Regions from separate parts of the Mycobacterium sp. BMJ-28 genome, predicted to be linked through region 1. Evidence: riboswitches for the same ligand, from Rfam matches in the RefSeq annotation. Region 1 holds a riboswitch; the other holds the start of a gene.
What was found. A riboswitch is a leader RNA that binds a small molecule or an ion and turns the genes downstream of it on or off. The one in region 1 is predicted to bind cobalamin.

Region 2: linked by a shared signal. The riboswitch ahead of metE (5-methyltetrahydropteroyltriglutamate--homocysteine S-methyltransferase) and the one ahead of ACXPWS_RS10930 (ABC transporter substrate-binding protein) in region 1 are both predicted to bind cobalamin.

The regions. Positions count from the first base shown of each region.
Region 1 covers NZ_CM136783.1:2,206,590-2,210,964, reverse strand. Annotated here, with positions in the region: gene ACXPWS_RS10935 (ABC transporter substrate-binding protein) at 1-846, opposite strand, end outside; gene ACXPWS_RS10930 (ABC transporter substrate-binding protein) at 843-1,868, opposite strand; cobalamin riboswitch at 1,909-2,037, opposite strand; gene ACXPWS_RS10925 (GNAT family N-acetyltransferase) at 2,033-2,695, opposite strand; gene ACXPWS_RS10920 (CBS domain-containing protein) at 2,709-3,137, opposite strand; gene ACXPWS_RS10915 (TetR/AcrR family transcriptional regulator) at 3,204-3,935, opposite strand; gene ACXPWS_RS10910 (creatininase family protein) at 3,968-4,375, opposite strand, start outside.
Region 2 covers NZ_CM136783.1:5,625,246-5,629,620, reverse strand. Annotated here, with positions in the region: gene ACXPWS_RS27935 (WhiB family transcriptional regulator) at 1-218, shown strand, start outside; gene metE (5-methyltetrahydropteroyltriglutamate--homocysteine S-methyltransferase) at 268-2,535, opposite strand; cobalamin riboswitch at 2,663-2,878, opposite strand; gene ACXPWS_RS27925 (ABC transporter substrate-binding protein) at 3,339-4,375, shown strand, end outside.

The DNA.
Region 1 (4,375 bases):
GATTTTCGCGTCCAGGGAGTCACCGTCGATGGTGCGCCGGCTCAGGTCGGCCAGCACCAGTGCGTCCGGGTCGCGGTCGGCCACCACCTCCCAGCTCACCTGCGGCCATTCGTCGGTGGTGTCGGCGAACACGTTGCGGGCCCCGACCGTTGCGGCGATGACGCCGGGGGCGCCGCAGCAGCCGGCGAAGTAGGGCGCCCGGATATCGGAGAACCAGAAAGCCAGGTCGACATCCGCGGTGCCGGCAACGGCCGACATCCGCCGGCGCAGTTCGCCGATCAGCTTGTCCCCACGATCGGTGACGTCGAAGATCCGGGCCAGGTCACCGATCTCGCCGTAGACCGCAGACATGTCCAGCGGTTGCGTGCGGGCGCCGTCCGCACTGCCGGCGACCTTGCCCACACAATCGCTTGGCGCCAGATACGTTGGCAAATTCATCTTTTCGAACTCACCACGGTCGGCGACACCACCCGGGCCCAGGGTTCCCGCGAACGAGGCAGAGACGAAATCGGGTTCAGTGTCCAGCACGGTTTCCAGCGACGGTGCGTTCGCCGCCAGTCGGGGCACGCGCGCATTGGCGGCCGCGAGGTCGGCCCGGACCGGGTCGGTCCACGTCGCGGTGCCCACCACCCGGTCGGCCAGGCCCAGCGACAGCAGAATTTCGGTGGAGCCCTGGTTGAGCGACACCGCCCGCGCCGGCGGCGCGTCGATCACCACGTCCCGGCCGCAGTTGTGCACCGTCAGAGGGAAACCCGGGACCGCTACGGGTCCGCTCACCGGCACCGCCTGACCACAACCGGCGACCAGCAACGCCGAGCACACGGCCAGCGACCGCAGGCCGATCATCGCACCGGTCCGACCGACGCGAACCCGGCGGCAAGCCGCTCGACCGCCTGCACCTGCCGAATACCGGGATCCAGTTCGGACCCGGTGAGCACGACGTAGCGCTTGTTGCGTACCGCCGTCAGGTTGCTGGTGACCGGATTGGATTCCAGGAAACGGAGTTTGGCATCCAGTGCGTCACCGTCCACCCGCCGGCGGTTCAGGTCGGCCAACACCAGCACGTCGGGATCGCGGTCGGCCAGTGACTCCCAGCTGACCTCCGGCCAATCCTCCCGCGCGTCGGCGAATACGTTGGTGACGCCGAGTTCCCGCGCGTACATCCCCGGCGCCGAGCAGCAGCCCGCCAGGTACGGCGTGCGCAGACCGGAGAACCAGAACGCCACCGTCGGATGGGGCGCCGTCACCGCGGGCACGGCCGCCACCCGCCGCCTGAGTTCGGCCACCAGTTCCGTCCCGCGTTGCGGCACGTCGAAAATGGCTGCCAGTTCCTCGATCTCACGGAACAATGTGTCCATCTCAAGCGGCGCGGTACGCGTCACGGTCTCACCGTCGACGGTGGTGCCGGTGCACACCGACGGAGACTGATAGGTGGGAATACCCAATTGGGCGAACCGGGTTCGCTCGGCCACCACCGCCGGGGTGAAGGTGTGCGCGCTGGCCGAGGTGACCAGATCCGGTTCGGTGGCCAGCACCGTCTCCAGGGACGGGTCGTTATCGGCGAGCCGGGGCACCCGTGCGTTGTCAGATGCCAGGTTCGGCAACACCGGGTCGAACCACGTGGAGGTACCGACCATCCGATCGGCCAGCCCGAGGGACAACAGGATCTCCGTCGAGGCCTGGTACAGCGACACGGCGCGCTGGGGTGGCTTGTCGAAAGTGACGCGGACGCCGCAGTTCTGCACCGTCAACGGGTAGGTGGTGTGGCCGGCGGCGGCGACCGACGCCGGGATGCGCTCGGCGGAGCCGGCCGGCTGACAGGCGGTGAGCAGAACGATTGCGCAGACAAGCACGGCGAGAAGACGCACGGCGGGATTCCTTCGATGCGGGGCCCGGTCGCGGGGCCGTCAACGGTCGGCGCCGACCGCAGGCATTCGGACTCGAGGCGTACGCCTCATACCGTTGCGCGTCAGCTCCGGATTCTCACCGGATTCCCCTGCTGGTCGACGCCCGCACTCTACCGGAGCCGGGCCTACCGCGGGTCTCTCCACATCGGCCACAGCGACGGTCCACCGTCGGGCAGCGTGATCTCCCCGGTCACCTCGAAGCCGAACCGTTGGTAATAGCCGATATTGGCGGGGTTGCTCGACTCGAGATAAGCCGGGGCATGCTCGTCGTCGCAGCGATCCAGCCGCGACCGCATCAGCGCCTGGCCCTGGCCGGTGCCCCGCACGTCGGGGTCGCTACCGATCACCGCCAGATACCAGTGCGGCTCCTCGGGGTGATGACGCTTCATCAGTTCGGTGACCTGCTGGCCACGGCGCAGGGCCGAACCGAACGTCAGCAGCAGACCCGGCGCGGCGCGCAACTCCTCGACGGCGGAGTGCTGCCACTGCCCCGGCGGATCCCACAGCGCTGAAGCGCCGATTGTCGGCCCCGCCGACGAAGCCCCGATTGTCGGCCCCGCCGACGAAGCCCCGATTGTCGGCCCCGCCGACGCCACCTCCACACCACCCCGGGACAGATGGTGATAGCGGGTCAACGCCGCGAACACGCGGTGCAGTTTGCGCCGCCGGGCGGCCGGGTCGGGCAGCATCCAGGCCATCACCGGGTCGTCGGAGAACGCGCGGCCCAGCACCTTCGACAGGTCGGCGATATCGGCACGGACAGCGGGACGAACCTCGACGTCGGTCACCGATTCAGGATATTCAGCCCTGCGTGATGTAGGCCTGCAGTTGCTCCTGCTGGGCCTCCAGCTCCTGCATCCGCGTCTTCACGACATCGCCGATGCTGACGATTCCGGCCAGCCTGCCGTCCTCGAGCACCGGGATGTGCCGGACCCGGTTGTGCGTCATGGCCGCGCTCAGACTGTCCACCGAGTCACCCGGCGAGCAGTACACGAGATGGGTGGTCATGATGTCGGCGACCGGGCGCTGCAGCAGATCGGCGCCCAGCTCATGGAGCATGCGCACCACATCCCGCTCCGACACGATGCCCACCGGGCCATCCGGTCCGACCACCACCATCGCGCCGATATTGCGCGCGACCAGACCCGCGAGCAGTACCGCAACGGTGGTCTCCGGGGAGATCGTGGCGACTGCGGATCCCTTGTTCTTCAGCACGTCGGAGATGCGCACCGGGCCTCCTGGTGATGTAGGTCACACCAGAGTAAGTCCGTTCGACCGTGCGCGGAAGGTCCCGGCTCAGTCCGAGGTCTGCGAGGCGACCTGCAGCGCGATCGCCGCGTCGTCGAACTGGGCGGCCTGAGCGCTGATCCGGCCGATCTCGCTGGGCCGCTTCAGCAGCCCCCGGACCGCGAATGTCGCCACCTGTTCGCCGACCCGGATCGCCTCCTCCGCGCGGTCGACGGGATCGGGGTGCAGGCGGGTCCGCTTCTGGGCACCCTCGTCGACGTTGAGCAGCAGTCCCGCGGTCTCGTCGCGATCGCAGTCGATGAACTTGCCTTCGCTGACCGCCGCGCCGATGAGGTCCACCACCCACTGCCGCAGCCGCTCGTAATCCGTCCAGAACTGATGGAATTCGCTGCGCTGTTCATGGGCGATGCGCTGGATCTCGTTGAAGTCGATCGGCGACATCGCCAACTGCATGGTGTCGAACCGCAGCAGCCGGTACAGCTTGACGGCGGGCGATCCCGAGCCGGCGCCGACCTCGGCGATGAACTTCAGCGGTGCCCGGTTGACCAGAAGAGTCTCCTGCAGCAGTTGCTCCTTGTTGCGGAACCAGTAGTACATCGACGACTGCTGCAGTCCCGCCGCGCGGGCGATATCGCTGATCGTGGTCTGGGCGTACCCGCGTTCGGAGAACAACTTGGTCGCGGCGTTGATGATGTCGGCGCGGGGCGTGGCCGTCGGTGCGGCGGCATTACGCGGCCGCCCGATGGCGCGGACCTTCGCATCCTGCTCTCGGCTCGGCACGGCATGGATCTTACGGCGCGGGTGCACGACGGTTAGCCCAACGGCGCCCGCTCGGCGTGCGCGCGCGCCACCACCCCTCTGGCCGCGTCGACCACATCTCCCCACAACTCCAGGCCCGCCGCCTTGGACGCCCGTGACGGCAGCCCGGTCACCCCGTTGGTCGAGACATGCTGCACGGCATACCTGAACACCAAACCGTCGGTACGGTCCGGGTCATCGGCCTCCTGAAGCTTGTCGACGTGCACCAACTCGGGTCGCAACGCGAGCATCAGGGAGGTTTCGGCGGCATTCGCGTGCCAGTCCACCGCATCCGCGGTCGCCCGCCGGGCGATATCCGGGGTGAGGTCCCACCACTGCATGACCCCGACACGGGCATCGGGCAGGGCACGCCGGAACTCGTCGCAGGCCATCCACAGCGCCGCGGCGTTGCCGACGTGGCC
Region 2 (4,375 bases), 3.1 Mb from region 1:
GCGACCCCGACCTGTTCTTTCATCCTGACGAGGAGCCCGCGCAGTCCCGTCGCCGACGAGTGGCGAATGCCCAACAAATCTGTGCCGACTGTCCGGTCAGGTGGGAATGCGCGAGCTTCGCGCTCGATGGCGGCGAGGATTTCGGAATCTGGGGTGGCATGTCAGAAACTGACCGCGCCCGGCTTTTCCTGATCCAGGACGAACGTCGCGAGGCCTGATGTAGATCGTGCCCCGGATCCGCTCGGAATCCGGGGCACGATGTCTACCTCACAGCTGGGCGCGGACCAGCTGGGCTGCCTGCACCATGTGCTGCAGTGAGACCTTCACCTCGTCGTTCCTGCGGGTCTTGAGACCACAGTCCGGGTTGACCCAGATGCGTTCTGCGGGAACGGCTCGCACCGCGGCCCGCAGTGATTCGGCGATCTCTTCGGTCGCTGGCACCCGCGGCGAGTGGATGTCGTAGACACCCGGCCCCACGCTGTTGGCGAATCCGATCGCGTTAAGGTCGTCCAGCACCTCCATACGGGACCGCGCCGCCTCGATCGAGGTGACATCGGCGTCCAGGTCGGCGATGGCACCGATGACCTCACCGAACTCGGAATAGCACAGGTGAGTGTGGATCTGGGTGCTGTCATCGACGCCCGACGTTGCCAACTTGAAGGCGCCGACTGCCCAGGCCAGATATGGGGCCTTGTCCTTGTCGCGTAGCGGCAGCAACTCCCGCAACGCCGGTTCGTCGACCTGGATGACGGCGATCCCCGCCGATTCCAGATCTACCGTCTCATCGCGGATCGCCAGAGCGATCTGATTGGCCGTGTCGGCGAGCGACTGATCGTCACGCACGAACGACCACGCCAGGATGGTGACCGGACCGGTCAGCATGCCCTTGACTGGCTTGGTGGTCAGTGACTGTGCGTAGGTTATCCAGTCCACCGTCATCGGCTGCGGGCGGACGACGTCGCCGTAGAGGATCGGCGGGCGCACACACCGGGTGCCATAGGATTGCACCCAGCCGTTGCGGGTGGCGAAGAAACCGTCGAGCAACTCGGCGAAGTACTGCACCATGTCGTTGCGTTCCGGCTCGCCGTGCACTAGCACGTCCAGCCCGATCTCTTCCTGTAGCTCGATGACAGCGGCGACTTCGGCCTTCATTCGGCGCTCATACTCGGCCTGATCGATCTCGCCGGAATTCTTTGCGGCGCGGGCCTTTCGGATCTCGACCGTCTGCGGGTACGACCCGATGGTCGTGGTGGCCAGCACCGGAAGCCGGAGTCGGGCGTCCTGGCTGGCGTGCCGCTGCGCCGCGGGCCCGCGCGCGACACCGGAGGCGAGCACCGTCGCCAGCCGGGCCCGCACCGCGTCGATGTGCAAACGAGGATCGGACTTGCGCGACACCACCGCCTTTGCGGATGCCGCGATGGCGTCGGCAACCGAGTCCGGGCCGCCGCGCAGCGCTTTCGCCAGCGTCACCACCTCGGCGACCTTCTCCGTACCGAAAGCCAGCCAGCTGCGCAGCGCGGCATCCAGTTCGGTCTCGGGTGCCAGGGAATACGGCACGTGCAGGGTCGAGCACGATGTGGAGACAGCAACCGCGCCCGCAGATCCCACCAGGGTGGCCAACCGGTTCAGCGCGTCCTCGAGATCGGTCGCCCAGATGTTGCGGCCGTCGACAATCCCGGCCACCAGCAGCTTGCCGGACAGCTCCGGCACGGCGGTAACCGCCTGGTCGCCGCCGGCCACCAGGTCCACCCCGATCGCCTCGACCGGGGTCCGGGCCAGCGCCGGCAGCGCACCGTCCAGTGACCCGAAGTACGTGGCGACGAAAAGTGCTGGGCGATCCGGTGTTTCACCCAGACTCTGGTAGACGCGCTCGGCCAGCCCGGGTGCGTCATCGAGGATGTCGGTGACCAGCACGGGCTCATCGATCTGTACCCACTGCGCACCCGCCGCGGCGAGCTGCTGGAGCAGATCCCGGTAGAGCGGCAGCAGCTCATCGATGCGCCCGATGGGTGTCTTGGCACCATCCACCGCCTTGGACAGAGCCAGGAAGGTGATGGGGCCGACGACGACCGGCCGGGCGGCCACCCCCTCGGCCAAGGCTTCGCGCAGCTCATCGAGCACCTTGGCCGGATTGAGGGCAAAGGACGTGCCGGGGCCGATCTCGGGGACGATGTAGTGGTAGTTCGTGTCGAACCATTTGGTCATTTCCAGCGGCGGGATGTCGGTGGTGCCGCGTGCGGCGGCGAAGTAGCGGTCCAACTCGTCCTCGACACCGGTGACCCGAGCCGGCAATGCGCCGAGCAGAACGGCGGTGTCCAGGATCTGGTCGTAATAGGAGAAGGTGTTGACCGGGACCGAGTCCAGGCCGGCCGTCGTGAGTGCGGTGCGGATGGCTGAACGCAGGCCGAAGGCGACGGACTCGAGCTGAGCCCGATCGATGCGGCCGGCCCAGTACCCTTCGATGGCTCGCTTGAGCTCACGATTGGGGCCGATTCGTGGGGCGCCGAGGATGGTGGCGGTGAATGTGTTCGTCACAGGATGTCCTTCAAACGGGGGGAAGCCCACCGCCCAAGGCCGTGCGACCGAACCGAACAACGCACCGAAGCGCGGTGTCCATTCCGGTCATACGCCCAGTCCGCGAGGCGATGCGCCGCCGGACGCGGCGCGCCCGGCACAGCTGGCAGGTCTTCGGACTCACAGGCGTATACCCAAATCGAGTATTCCTACTGGCCGTCGCTTCCCAGTGCAGTTGTGTGCACCAGTGCGTGTGACGGCGTTCGTTCCTGCATACCGCTGCGGGACAGTCCCGGATTCCCACCGGGTTCCCTCTCGCGACGTCACCGCTGCCGGTGACGTCGCTCGATACCGCTGACACATACGCGCCTGCGGCAAACCAGTTGCGAGGTGTACTTTACCCGGCCAGTTGAGCGCAGGTCTGCGGGCGGTCTGCTCAGGTGAACGAGCGCGTCACCTCGGTGGCTTGTATTCGCCACCGGTGGCAGCCCACTCTTTCTGCGCCTGAAGCAGATTCAGCACCGGCACGCGCATCGTCGCGGTAGGACGCGCGATGCCGACCGGAATTGGCGCCTAGTGTCTTCGGCGGTGACGAGCCGTGGCCTCCGTGATCGCGGCGCGAGCATCACGCGCTTGACCTCCGAACTGACAAACCTTCACGATTGTCAGTGCCATGCTGGGCTTTTCGATTCGGCGGGATTTCCGAATCTGAATTCTCGAGTTGCCGATGGCCAGATTTCCACAAAGATGGTCCAGAGCTCGTCGCGGTGGCGTACAGCTTATGAACGTCGAGTGGATGGCCGGGCGAGAACGAGGGGGACTGGATGAGCAGGGTGCGCAGGGCGTCGATCACAGTGTGTGCGATTGCGCTGACGGCATTCGGGGTGGCGGCGTGCGGCGGAGAGTCGTCGGACGCCTCCGGTGGTGGCGGAGACATCAACATCACGCTGACGTCATTCCCCGACTACGTCGATCCGCAGCTGTCCTACACCGTCGAGGGGTGGGAGGTGCTGTACAACGTCTACACGCCTCTGCTGACCTACAAGCACGCCAAGGGCACGGACGGCACCACGGTGGTTCCGGGCCTGGCCAAAGCCATGCCGGAGGTCTCGCCGGACGGCAAGACCTACAAATTGACGTTGCGGCCCAATATGAAGTATTCCGACGGCACACCCATCAAGGCGTCGGACTTCGCCTACGCCATCCAACGTCTGTTCAAGGCGGATTCCGGCGGATCGGTGTTCTACAAGCCGATCGTCGGCACCAGTGAGTACGCGGACGGCAAGGCCGACAAGATCAGCGGCATCACCACCGACGATGCCAGCGGTGACATCACCATCGTGCTGACCGAGCCGAACGGCACTTTCGACAACGTCCTGGCGTTGCCGTTCGCCGCCCCCGTGCCGCCCAGCACACCGCTGGACAAGGACGCGACCAACAACCCGCCCGCGTCCAGCGGGCCGTTCAAAATCACCAAAGTCGAAGCGCCGCAGACCATGACGATGGAGCGAAACCCGAACTTCAAGACGGTGAAGGATGCCGGGGCCGACGAGGTGGCCGATGCGCACGTCGACAAGATCACCGTGACGCAGAACAAGAGCAACTCGGCCCAGGTCACCGGCGTCGAGCAGAACACCATCGACTTCATGGTCGATCCGCCTGATGCCGACCGTCTGGGGGAGGTGAAGGCGAAATTCGGCAACCGGTTCCGGTTGGAGGACTCGATCAACACCTACTACTTCTGGATGAACAACAAGACGGCCCCGTTCAACGACATCCGCGTCCGTCAGGCCATCAACTACGCGATCGATCCGGAGGCGCTCAACCGGGTGTTCGGCGGGCGAATGCATCCGACCCAGCA